Regions from separate parts of the Micrococcus sp. NPDC078436 genome, predicted to be linked through region 1. Evidence: predicted binding sites of a transcription regulator. Region 1 holds the regulator's gene; each other region holds the start of a gene.

Evidence for each region. The regulator HrcA, encoded in region 1, represses chaperone genes, less so after heat shock. The targets are predictions, from matches to a motif close to TTNGCACTCGNNNNNNNCGAGTGCNAA.
Region 2: the regulator HrcA is predicted to act here: its motif matches at 1,892-1,918, upstream of groL (chaperonin GroEL).
Region 3: the regulator HrcA is predicted to act here: its motif matches at 1,611-1,637, upstream of groES (co-chaperone GroES).

Annotation. Positions count from the first base shown of each region.
Region 1 covers NZ_JBFBLX010000002.1:10,743-14,947, reverse strand. The annotation lists gene hemW (radical SAM family heme chaperone HemW) at 1-21, shown strand, start outside; gene AB0302_RS01740 (DUF4870 domain-containing protein) at 40-450, opposite strand; gene AB0302_RS01735 (DUF3097 domain-containing protein) at 556-1,416, opposite strand; gene hrcA (heat-inducible transcriptional repressor HrcA) at 1,495-2,508, shown strand; gene dnaJ (molecular chaperone DnaJ) at 2,558-3,685, shown strand; gene AB0302_RS01720 (16S rRNA (uracil(1498)-N(3))-methyltransferase) at 3,682-4,205, shown strand, end outside.
Region 2 covers NZ_JBFBLX010000011.1:56,511-60,715, reverse strand. The annotation lists gene AB0302_RS07665 (uracil-DNA glycosylase) at 1-252, opposite strand, end outside; gene AB0302_RS07660 (DUF3263 domain-containing protein) at 306-644, shown strand; gene AB0302_RS07655 (LytR C-terminal domain-containing protein) at 648-1,703, shown strand; gene groL (chaperonin GroEL) at 2,052-3,686, shown strand; gene AB0302_RS07645 (DUF4031 domain-containing protein) at 3,776-4,205, opposite strand, start outside.
Region 3 covers NZ_JBFBLX010000017.1:23,633-27,837, forward strand. The annotation lists gene AB0302_RS09800 (ATP-binding cassette domain-containing protein) at 1-90, shown strand, start outside; gene AB0302_RS09805 (hypothetical protein) at 232-864, opposite strand; gene AB0302_RS09810 (hypothetical protein) at 850-1,104, shown strand; gene groES (co-chaperone GroES) at 1,818-2,114, shown strand; gene groL (chaperonin GroEL) at 2,236-3,843, shown strand; gene AB0302_RS09825 (dicarboxylate/amino acid:cation symporter) at 4,194-4,205, opposite strand, start outside.

The DNA.
Region 1 (4,205 bases):
CGGGACCTGGCCGGCTTCTGACGCCGAGCGCGGTGCGGCTCAGCGCAGGACGCGCAGGTTGAACGGGTAGCGGAAGGGGCGGCCCTTCGACACGTTCGCGGCCCCCATGACGCCGTAGCAGGACATGGCCACCCAGGTGAGGGCGCCGAGGATCGCGAGAATCGGCCCGATGACCGGGAGGGCGCCCAGGAGCAGGAAGAGCACCACCAGCAGCGTGGGCGGCACGGAGAAGTTCAGCGCCTCCTTGGCCTCCTGAGCGGTGAACGGTCCGCGGTCACGGTAGCGCAGCCACACGAGCAGCGGTCCGAGACATCCCAGCGCCACGCTCAGGTGCCCGAAGGCGGCGCGGTCTCGGTCCTGCTTCGCGCTGAGGGGTCCGCCCTCGGTGCCGGCGGAAGCCACCCAGGCCGCGGCACGGGGCTGGCCGGTCTGCGGCGGGGTGGTGTTCACGGCGGATCCTCCTGAGGGGCGGCAAGGTCCCGGCCGCACGGGGCGGGCGCGGGGCCCGATCAGTGTAGCGCGGCGACGGGAGGCGGAGCCGGCGCCCCGGCGTGCTCAGCCACGGTCCTCCGCGGTGAGGAAGTCGATGAGCTCCTCGACCCGGCCCAGCAGGGACGGCTCGAGGTCCGCGTACGTGGTGACGTGGGAGAGCAGCCGCTTCCAGCCCAGTCCGGTGGCCTCCTTCGTGCCGTGGGGCCAGCCCAGGCCCTTCAGCACGCCGGTCTTCCAGTCCTGGCCGCGCGGGACCACGGGCCAGGCCTCGATGCCGAGCACGGCGGGCTTGACGACCTGCCAGACGTCCACGTAGGGGTGGCCCAGGATGAGCACGTTGCCGGCCGCTCCGGGCACCCGCATCGCCTCCGCGGCGATCCGCTCCTCCTTCGAGCCCGTCACGAGGTGGTCCACGAGGATGCCCAGGCGGCGCCGGGGGCCGGGGGAGAACTCACGGATCGCCCCGGCCAGGTCGTCCACGCCGTGCAGCGGCTCCACGACGATCCCCTCGAGGCGCAGGTCCTCGCCCCAGACCTTCTCGACGAGCTCGGCGTCGTGCACGCCCTCCACCCAGATCCGCGACGCGCGGGCGGTGCGCGCCCGGACCCCCTCCACGCGGCGGGATCCCGACGCCGTCCGGGCGGGCGCGCGCGACGCCGTCGTCGTCGCAGGGGTGAGGGTGACGGGCTCGCCGTCGATCCAGAATCCGCCGCCCAGGGGGAAGGAGCGGCGGACGCCGCGGCGATCCTCCAGGACCACCACGTGCACGCCGCCGGAGCGCTCCGTGCGCACGACGGCGCCGGTGAACCCCGAGCCGACGTCCTCCACCACGACGCCGGGGGAGGCCGGCACCTCGGGGGTGCGCCGCGCCGGCGGTCGGGTCAGGGAATCGTGGCCCGCGGGGCCCCACGTGCTCCAGTCCATGTCGGGCACGGTACCAAGGGCGGTAGGATTGGCACTTGGATGTGGCGAGTGCCAGACATCGGAGGGAAGGAGACCGTCATGACGGAGCAGCCGCGCCGACTGCAGGTGCTCCAGGCCATCGTGGAGGACTACGTGGCCCTCAGCGAGCCCGTGGGCTCCAAGGCCATCGTCGAGCGTCACGCGCTGGGCGTCTCCTCGGCCACGGTGCGCAACGACATGGCCGCCCTCGAGGAGGAGGGCCTGATCGTGGCCCCCCACACCTCCGCGGGGCGGGTGCCCACGGACAAGGGCTACCGCGTGTTCGTGGACCGCATCTCCGAGGTCAAGCCCCTCTCTCCGGCCGAGCGCCGAGCCGTGCAGGCACTGCTGGACTCGGAGCAGGACACGGAGCACATGATGGAGGCCACCGTGCGCCTCCTCGCCCAGCTGACCCACCAGGTGGCCGTCGCCCAGTTCCCGCACGAGGACGGCTCGACCGTGCGCCACCTCGAGCTCGTCTCCCTGACGCCCACGCGCGTGCTCGCCGTGCTCATCCTCTCCACCGGCCGGGTGGACCAGCGGGTGGTCCCACTCGAGCGTCTCGTGGCGGAGGAGGACCTCGCCGCGCTGCGCCTGCTCCTGCTCCAGGCGATGATCGGCCGAGGGGCTGGGCAGGCCGCCGCCCTGCTGGACGCAGCCGTCACGGGTGTGCCGCCGGAGCAGCGTCCCACGGCGGACGCGCTCGTCAGCGCGGTGCGCAGCCTCCTGGAGGCGGGCCGACAGGACCGGATCGTCATGGCGGGCACCGCCAACCTGGCCCGCTCCACGGGGGACTTCGGCGCCTCGATCGGACCGATCCTGGAGGCCCTCGAGGAGCAGGTGGTGCTGCTGCGCCTGCTCACGGAGATGGAGCAGGACGCGCACGGGGTGTCCGTGCGGATCGGCTCCGAGAACGCCGGCTCGCTCGCGGACACCTCCGTGGTGGCCGCCGCCTATGGGCCGGGCGCCGTCGCCAAGGTGGGCGTGGTGGGCCCCACGCGCATGGACTACCCCGGCACCATGGCCTCCGTCCGCGCGATCGCCCGCTACCTCTCCCGCATCCTCACCCCCTGACCTCGACGCCCGCGTCGACCCCGACCCCCGCGAAGGAAGTGCCCCCACCGTGTCCGACCACTACGAGACCCTCGGCGTCAGCCGCGACGCCAGCACCGAGGAGATCCGCCGCGCGTACCGCAAGCTGGCGCGCACCCACCACCCGGACGTGAACCCCAGCCCGGAGGCCGCGGAGCAGTTCAAGCGCATCTCCCACGCCTACGAGGTCCTCTCGGACGAGGACAAGCGCCGCAGCTACGACACCACCGGCAACGAGAACGGCTCCGCCGGGTTCGGCGGCGGCTTCGGCGGCTTTGGCGGTGGCGGCTTCGCCGACATCTTCGAGACCTTCATGTCCGCGGCGGGCGGCGCCGGCCGGGGCCCCGCGAGCCGGACGCGCCGGGGCCAGGACGCGCTCGTCACCGCGCAGATCGACCTCAAGGACGCCGTGTTCGGCAGCGAGCAGACCCTCCACCTGGACACGGCCGTGCGCTGCGAGCGATGCGAGGGCTCGTGCTGCGAGCCCGGCACCGACCCCGAGACCTGCGAGACCTGCCACGGCCGCGGCATGGTGCAGCGGCCGATGCGCTCGATGCTCGGCACCGTGATGGCCACCGAGGCGTGCCCGGCGTGCCGCGGCTTCGGCACCGTGATCCCCACCCCCTGCACCGAGTGCTCGGGCCAGGGACGAGTGCGCACGGAGCGCCCCCTCACCCTGCGCATCCCCGCCGGCGTGGACGACGGCACCCGCATCCACCTCGCCGGCCGCGGAGAGGCCGGCCCCGCCGGCGGCCCGAACGGCGACCTCTACGTGGAGATCGCCGTGCGCCCGGACCCCGTCTTCCGCCGCGAGGGCGACCACCTGGCCACCACCGTGACGGTCCCGATGGCCGCCGCCGCCCTCGGGACGAGCATCACCCTCGACACCCTGGACGGCAAGCAGAGCGTGACCCTGGAGCCGGGCACCCAGTCCGGGCACGTGGAGACGCTGCACGGCCTCGGCGTGGGCCGGCTGCGCGGCTCCGGTCGCGGCGACCTCAAGGTGGACGTGGTCGTCACCACCCCCACGGACATCACCGGCGAGGAGCGCGAGCTCCTCACGCGCCTGGCCGAGATCCGCGGCGAGGACGTGGTCCACGGCGCCCCGCAGCAGCGGGGCGTGTTCGCCCGCCTGCGGGAGAACCTGAAGAACCTGTGACCGCGCCGCTGTTCCACCTGGCGGCGGGGGCGCTCGAGGGAGCGGCCGCCGGGGCCACCGTGACCCTCACGGGCTCCGAGGCCCGGCACGCCGCCGCCGCGATGCGCCTTGCCCCGGGGGAGTCCGTGCTCGTGGCGGACGGCTCCGGCCGCCGCGGCCACGGGACGGTGCTGGCCGCCTCCCCCGACGCCGTCGACGTGCGGCTCGACGAGGTGGACGAGGAGCCCGATCCCGCGCCGCGCCTCGTTCTCGTCCAGGCCCTGGCCAAGGGTGACCGCGACCTCATGGCGGTCCAGGCGGCCGTGGAGCTCGGGGTCCACGCCGTGGTCCCGTGGGAGGCGGAGCGCTCGATCGTGCGGTGGAAGGGTCCCAAGGCCGCCAAGGCCCGGCAGAAGTGGGCCGACACCGCCCACGCCGCGGCCAAGCAGGCCCGCCGGGCGCGGGTGCCCGAGGTGCGCGAGCCCGTCTCCGGCACGGGCGCGGCGTCCCTGGCGCGGGAGGGACGCGTGCTCCTCGTGCT
Region 2 (4,205 bases), on a different contig from region 1:
CACACGGCGGTCCACCGCGAAGCACATCCCGATCGGGTGGCCCGGCGTCGGGTAGGGGTCCTGGCCCAGCACCAGCACGCGCACGTCGTCGAAGGGCTGGCGGAAGGCCCGGAGGATGTCCTCCGGCGCGGGCAGGACGTGCTCGCCGGCGTCGCGGCGCGCGCGCAGGGCGGCGCCGACGTGCTCGAAGGCGTCCGACTGCGCGGCCAGCGCCCTCTCCCATCCGGGGTCCAGGGGTGCGAGGAGATCCATGCTCCGAGCGTATCCGCGCGCCGACGGCCGCGACGGTCACTAGAGTGGCCGTCATGTCTCAGCCGGATCTCCGCCCCGACGACGCCGCCGCGCGCGCCTCCCGCGCGCCCCTCGGCGGTCTCACGGAGCAGGAACGGGCCGTCCTCGATCTCGAGGCCGCGACCTGGCGGCACACCGGCGCGAAGGACCACGCGATCCGGGAGCGCCTCGGGCTGGCGCCGACCGCCTACTATCAGGTGTTGAACGGACTGCTGGATCGCGAGGCCGCCCTGGCCTACCGCCCCCTCCTCGTCCGCCGCCTGCTGCGCACGCGCGGCACCCGGCGTCGGGCGATCAGGAGGCCCGTGACTCCCTCGTCCACCGCTCCCGCTTCCCCCCGCCAGGAGAACTGACCGATGGCATACCGGCCCGACCGCTTCGACGACGTCCCCGAGTACACCGAGCAGCGCGGCGCGCACCGCGCGTCCTTCGCACCGGCCGCCGGCGGCGCCACCGCCGCGTCCGGCGGCGCAGGCGGGGGCGCTCTCCGCCCGCTGCTGCTGCTCGCCGGGCTCGTGCTGCTCGCGGGCCTGTTCCTGGGTGTGATCCTGCCGTGGCTCACCGGCGGGGACGACCGCCCGACGGCCGGCGCGGCGGACTCCTCGTCCTCCTCGGCGCCCACGGACAGCACGACCGACGCCCCGGCCTCCTCCTCCGAGGCCGCCGCGTCCTCGACCGAGCCTGCCCCGCCCTCCGCGACCACGGACGCGTCGAGCACCGGGCCCGCCCCGGCCGCCGAGTCCTCCCGTGCCGCGCAGGAGTCCGCCGCCCAGGCGTCCCGTGACGCGGAGGCCTCCCGCGCCGCCGAGCAGTCCTCCGCCGCCGCGCAGGCCGCCGAGTCCTCCCGTGCCGCGCAGGCCGCCGAGTCCTCCCGTGCCGCGCAGGAGTCCGCCGCCCAGGCGTCCCGTGACGCGGAGGCCTCCCGCTCCGCCGCCGCGTCGGCCGAGGCCGCCCGCGCCGCCGAGGCATCGCGCTCCCAGGCTGCCGAGGCCTCCCGCTCGCAGGCTGCCGAGGCATCGCGCTCCCAGGCCGCCGAGGCATCGCGCTCCCAGGCCGCCGAGGCCTCCCGCTCGCAGGCCGCCGAGGCGTCGCGCTCGCAGGCCGCCGAGGCGTCCCGCAAGGCCGAGGCCTCCCGTGCCGCTGCAGCGGCGAAGAGCACCCGTGTGACGGTGTACAACGCGACCCGCATCAACCGCCTGGCCGCCCGCAACGCGCAGGAGCTCAAGAACGCCGGCTTCACGTCGGTGTCCGCCCAGAACTGGAGCGGCCCCCGCGTGGGCGCCTCCACCGTGATGTACAACCGCTCCGGGGACAAGGCCGCCGCCGAGGCCGTCGGCCGCGAGCTGGGCCTCCCCGTCGTCCAGAGCCCGAACCTGCAGGTCGACGGCGTCGCCGTCGTCGTCACCGGCTGACCCCGTCGGCGGCGCGTCCGCCGACGCTGTGCGACCCCCGTGGGCGCCACCCCCTGAGGGGACGGCGCCCACGGGGGTCGCGTGCATCCGGACCCGCACGCCGTCCTCGTGTCGTCCGCCCGGTGCGGATGCGGGCGGACGACGCCCCAGCCTTTTGCACTCTCCCGGGGAGAGTGCTCATAATGGGGTTAGCACTCCGAAGGTGGGACTGCCAGTCGTACCCCGGCCGGCACCCCCGTGGAGGAGGACCTGTCCATCGGTGAGGCCCCGTTCCGGGCCGTCCGTCGCGGGCATCGGTGCGGGTCAGCCACCAGCAAGGAACGTGACGTCCAGAAAGGACATGCACTCATGGCCAAGACCATCGCATTCGACGAAGAGGCCCGCCGCGGTCTGGAGAAGGGTCTGAACACCCTCGCGGACGCCGTGAAGGTGACGCTCGGCCCCCGCGGCCGCAACGTGGTGCTCGAGAAGAAGTGGGGCGCCCCCACCATCACCAACGACGGCGTGTCCATCGCCAAGGAGATCGAGCTCGAGGACCCCTACGAGAAGATCGGCGCGGAGCTCGTCAAGGAGGTCGCCAAGAAGACCGACGACGTCGCCGGCGACGGCACCACCACCGCCACCGTGCTCGCCCAGGCGCTCGTGCGCGAGGGCCTGCGCAACGTGGCCGCCGGCGCCGATCCGCTCTCCCTGAAGCGCGGCATCGAGAAGGCCGTCGAGGCCGTCACCGCCGAGCTGCTCTCCGCGTCCCGCGAGATCGAGACCAAGGAGCAGATCGCCGCCACCGCGTCCATCTCCGCCGCCGACCCGCAGATCGGCGCCCTCATCGCCGAGGCGCTGGACAAGGTCGGCAAGGAGGGCGTCATCACCGTCGAGGAGTCCAACACCTTCGGCCTCGAGCTCGAGCTCACCGAGGGCATGCGGTTCGACAAGGGCTACATCTCCGGCTACTTCGTCACGGACACGGACCGCCAGGAGGCCGTCCTCGAGGATCCCTACATCCTCATCGTGAACTCCAAGATCTCCGCCGTGAAGGACATGGTGGCGATCCTCGAGAAGGTCATGCAGTCCGGCAAGCCGCTGCTGATCATCGCCGAGGACGTCGACGGCGAGGCCCTGGCCACGCTGGTGGTCAACAAGATCCGCGGCACCTTCAAGTCCGTGGCCGTGAAGGCTCCGGGCTTCGGCGACCGCCGCAAGGCCATGCTCGCCGACATCGCCATCCTCACCGGCGGCCAGGTCATCTCCTCCGAGGTCGGCCTCTCCCTGGAGAACGCCACCCTCGACCTGCTGGGCACCGCCCGCAAGGTGGTCATCACCAAGGACGAGACCACCATCGTCGAGGGCGCCGGCGACGCCGAGCAGATCGCCGGCCGCGTGGCCCAGATCCGCGCCGAGATCGAGAACACCGACTCGGACTACGACCGCGAGAAGCTCCAGGAGCGCCTCGCCAAGCTGGCCGGCGGCGTGGCCGTCATCAAGGCCGGCGCGGCCACCGAGGTGGAGCTCAAGGAGCGCAAGCACCGCATCGAGGACGCCGTGCGCAACGCCAAGGCGGCCGTGGAGGAGGGCATCGTCGCCGGCGGCGGCGTGGCCCTGATCCAGGCCGGCGCGAAGGCGTTCGAGGGCCTGCAGCTCGAGGGCGACGAGGCCACCGGCGCGAACATCGTCAAGGTCGCCATCGAGGCCCCGCTGAAGCAGATCGCCTTCAACGCGGGCATGGAGCCGGGCGTCGTGGCGGACAAGGTCAAGACCCTCGAGGCCGGCCACGGCCTGAACGCCGCCACCGGCGAGTACGAGGACCTGCTGGCCGCGGGCATCAACGACCCGGTCAAGGTGACCCGCTCCGCCCTGCAGAACGCCGCGTCCATCGCGGGCCTGTTCCTCACCACCGAGGCCGTCGTGGCCGACAAGCCGGAGAAGAACCCGGCCGGCGGTGCCGAGGGCATGGACCCGATGGGCGGCATGGGCGGCATGATGTGACCACCCGCTGAGCCCGCCCGGTCCTCCCGGGCGCCCAGCACGCGAGGCCCGTCTTCCCGATCCGGGGAGGCGGGCCTCGCCGTGTCGGCTCAGGAGCGCAGCGCCTCCAGCTCGCGGCGCAGGTTCTGACGCGCCGGCTGCTCCCAGCGGGCGCGGCCGGTGGCGGTGGCGTAGAGGTGCTCGGCGGAGAGCAGGTGCTGGAGGACGGCAGCCCTCCCGGTGCGCCAGTGCGCGTCAGCGACGTGCGCGAAGTCCGCGCGCACGGCCTCGACGTAGCGGTCATACCCCTGGGGGGAGCTGCCGAGCACCGCGAGGTCCGCGTCGCTCAGAGCAGCCCCGGCGGGGTCGCCCGGGGCTGGGCGGTGGTCCACGGTGAGCAGCACGAGCCGCTCGACTTCGGCGACGAGGGCGGTGGGCACCCGCAGCCGCGGATCGCCGAGCAGGTGGAGGGCGAGCTCGGCCGAGTCCGCCTCGTCCTGGCCGGGGTCGGCCGTCTGGTCCGCCGCGTAGACGGCGTCG
Region 3 (4,205 bases), on a different contig from region 1:
ATCATGCGCCCCGAGGTCCTCGAGCGGATCTTCAAGACGCCGTGCCACGTGGTGGAGGGGCCGGCCGGCCCGCTCGCCGTCTACTACTGAGCGGGGCTGGGCTGGGCTGGAGCTGCCGTCGGCCGCCCGTGTGGTCTCCGGTCCCTCCATCCGACGCCCACACCCTCCGAGAGACGCCCACACCCTCCCAGAGACGCCCACACCCTCCCAGAGTGGTCACAACACGCCGTCTCAACTCTCTGCAGGCGGCGCGTCGTGACCACTCTGCGAGGTGGACTCCGGGCGCGGGTCGATGCGATGCCCCGCCGCCCGCCGTCCGAGAATGACCTCGACCAGCCGTCGGCAGGCCTCACGGTGATCCTCGACCGTCACCCGCAGGGGAGCGACCCCCCGCGCGAGGAGCCAGCGGTCCCGCCGGGCGTCCCGGGCCTGCTGCTCCCGCGCGAGGTGATGCGCGCCGTCGTATTCGAGAGCGACGGCGCCGTCGGCGTAGTACAAGTCCACCTCGGGACACTGGGGATCGGCGGCGTCGAGGCGGAACTGCAGGATGGGTTCGCCCAGCCCCGCAGCGATCAGATCGAGCCGCACACGCGTCTCCAGGGGAGAGTCCGACCCCACGCGCACCTGCGCCAGCGCCCGTCGCGCCGCATCGATGCCCGGTACACCACCCAGCGCCTCCACGACGGCGGCCAGCCCATCCGGAGTCGACGCCGGCTCGCGTCGTCCTCGCCGCGACCAGCGCCGGGCGAGCAGGTGGTCGCCGGCGGCGATGAGGTCCTCCGGCGTCCACGGAGCGCCGCGCGTGCACAGGTCCACCCAGGTCCGCTCCGGCGTGGTGGCCCGCAGCCCGTGGACGGCACCCACGTGGTGCGCTGGAAGATCCCGACGGTGCGGGGCGACGCCCTCGCGCCGCAGCCGCTGCCCCGGCGGGAGCGTGACGTGGACGAGGCTGGAGGGGGCCGCGGCGTGCGGGGTCGGCATGCCGTGCAGATGCGCCGCGGTGTCGTGGGAGAGCACCGCCGCACCGCGTCGGCGCAGCAGGGCGGCGAGGACAGCACCGCTCCATCCGTGGCCCGGTTCGGCCAGGCCGACGTCCGCCCATGACGGGCCGGGAGACTCCGCGCGGACCCGCACGCCGTGCAGGGGAGTGGAGAGGTCAGCGCGTCGCAGCCGTTGAGGGGGCACCCCCGCTGTCCGCGCTTCAGCTGTGGTGAACGCAGGAGGCAGGGGAGGAAGGCCCGAGGGCGTCGTCGGCGACATGGCCGAAGCCTCGGCGCAGCGGGACCGTGCGACGCTCGCGGTGAGCACATCTGGGGATGGGGCAGCCCGCCGTCGGCCGCTGTGCAGGGGCGTTGCGTGTCCGCTCCGGGGGAGGGTGGTCCCGCCTCCCTCCCGACGACCCCTATGGCCCTCCCGCCCTGTCTCCGGCCCCGCCGCCACCGCTCCGCCCGGGCCCCCCGCAGGCTGGTCGCAACACGCCGCCTGAACTTCTTGCAGACGGCGTGTTGTGACCACCCTGGAACCGGGTCCATACGGCAGGGGCCATGAGTGGGCGCTGACGACTCGAGCCGCGCGGCGAGTCGGCGAGCGGACCCCGCCCCCGGACGCGGCTGGCACTCGTGTTGAAGGAGTGCCAAGGCCCGGAGTAGAGTCGACACTGGCACTCGGGGGTACCGGGTGCCAACGCCCGAGGATGGACCCTGCGGCACCGCGACGACGGAGGGTCTCCACGCCCGTGGCACCCCCTGAGACCACGTCAACGCAGACTCGGCGGCCCTGTCGCCGGCCCGCACGTCGAACAAGAAGGAGTGTGCAGCATGTCCGTTGCCATCAAGCCCCTCGAGGACCGCATCGTCGTCCGCCCGCTGGAGGCCGAGCAGACCACCGCCTCCGGCCTCGTCATCCCGGACACCGCCAAGGAGAAGCCCCAGGAGGGCCAGGTCGTGGCCGTGGGCCCGGGCCGCGTCGCCGAGAACGGCAGCCGCGTGCCGGTGGACGTCGCCGAGGGCGACGTCGTCCTGTACTCCAAGTACGGCGGCACCGAGGTCAAGGTCGGCGGCGAGGAGTACCTCGTGCTCTCCGCCCGCGACGTGCTGGCCATCGTCACCAAGTGACCCCCGCGCGTCGGGCCCGGTGAGCGGAGCGCACCCCACCGGTGCGCCGCCCCGGGCCCGACGCGTCCCGCACTCCCCGAAGACTTCCTGAAGACTTCCTGAACCGAAAGGAGCGTCCGTCATGGCCAAGCAGCTGGCATTCAACGACGACGCACGCCGCGCCCTCCAGGCCGGCATCGACAAGCTCGCCGACACCGTCAAGGTGACGCTCGGCCCCAAGGGCCGCAACGTGGTGCTCGACAAGGCGTGGGGCGCACCCACCATCACCAACGACGGCGTCACGATCGCCCGTGAGATCGAGCTGGACGACCCCTACGAGAACATGGGCGCCCAGCTCGCCAAGGAGGTCGCCACCAAGACCAACGACATCGCGGGCGACGGCACCACCACCGCCACCGTGCTGGCCCAGGCCCTCGTGAACGAGGGCATGCGCCAGGTCGCCGCCGGCGCCGCGCCGAACGACGTCAAGAAGGGCATCGAGGCGGCCGTGTCCGCCGTCGAGAAGCGCCTGCTGGAGAACGCCCGCCCGGTCGAGGGCAAGAACGTGGCCCACGTGGCCGCCATCTCCGCGCAGTCGGACGAGGTCGGCGAGCTGCTGGCCCGCGCCTTCGACACCGTGGGCACCGACGGCGTCATCACCATCGAGGAGTCCTCCACCACCTCGACGGAGCTGGACGTCACCGAGGGCATGCAGTTCGACAAGGGCTACCTGTCCCCGTACATGGTCACCGACGCCGAGCGTCAGGAGGCCGTGCTCGAGGACCCGTACATCCTCATCAACTCCGGCAAGATCTCCAACGTGCAGGAGCTGCTGCCCCTGCTGGAGAAGGTCCTGCAGTCCAACCGCCCGCTGTTCGTGATCGCGGAGGACGTCGAGGGCGAGGCCCTGTCCACCCTCGTGGTCAACAAGATCCGCGGCACCCTGAACGTCGTGGCCGTGAAGGCCCCGGGCTTCGGCGACCGCCGCAAGGCCATGATGCAGGACATCGCGATCCTCACCGGCGCCCAGGTGGTCTCCCCGGACCTCGGCATGAAGCTCGAGCAGGCCGACCTCGACGTGCTCGGCACCGCCCGCCGCATCACCGTGTCCAAGGACAACACCACGATCGTGGACGGCGGCGGTGAGAAGGCCGACGTGGACGCCCGCGTCTCCCAGATCAAGGCCGAGGTCGCCGCGACCGACTCCGACTGGGACCGCGAGAAGCTGCAGGAGCGCCTCGCCAAGCTCGCCGGCGGCATCGGCGTGATCCGCGTGGGCGCCGCCACCGAGGTGGAGCTCAAGGAGCGCAAGCACCGCATCGAGGACGCCGTGTCCTCCACGCGTGCCGCGCTCGAGGAGGGCATCGTCGCCGGCGGCGGCACCGCCCTCATCAACGCCCTCTCCGTCCTGGACGAGGACGCCGACGTGCAGGCCCTCACCGGGGACGCCGCCGCGGGCGTGGAGATCGTGCGCAAGGCGCTCAAGCAGCCGCTGCGCTGGATCGCCCAGAACGCGGGCGAGGACGGCTACGTCGTCGTCTCCAAGGTCGCCGAGCTGGCGCCGAACCACGGCTACAACGCGAAGACGGGCGTGTACGGCGACCTCCTCGCCGACGGCGTGATCGACCCCGTGAAGGTCACCCGCTCCGCGCTGGCCAACGCGGCGTCCATCGCGGCGCTCGTGCTCACCACCGAGACCCTCGTGGCGGACAAGCCCGAGGACGAGGACGAGCACGGCCACCAGCACTGAGCTGAGTGACGTCGCCGGCAGGGCCGGCTCCCTCACGACGACGGCCCGTCATCTGCGCGCGCAGATGACGGGCCGTTTCGCGTCTCCGCACCTGTGCCCGCTTCCGTTGGCGCACCGGGGCGCTCCGCGGCCGCGTCCTTGACGCAACGGGATCGATGGCGGTCCGGGACGTCGGACCCGGCGCCGTGACGGACCGCCGCGTGATGAGGTCTTGCGCCAGGGGGGCGCGGGGGAGAGGGCGCGGGACCACCGGGCAGCGCGCCGAGGGAGTCGCCGACGTGGGGACAGGCCAGGGGAGGAGGGGCCATGGCCCCTCCTCCCCTGATCAGCGCGTCGAGCGAGGGGCCGCGTCAGGGACGCGT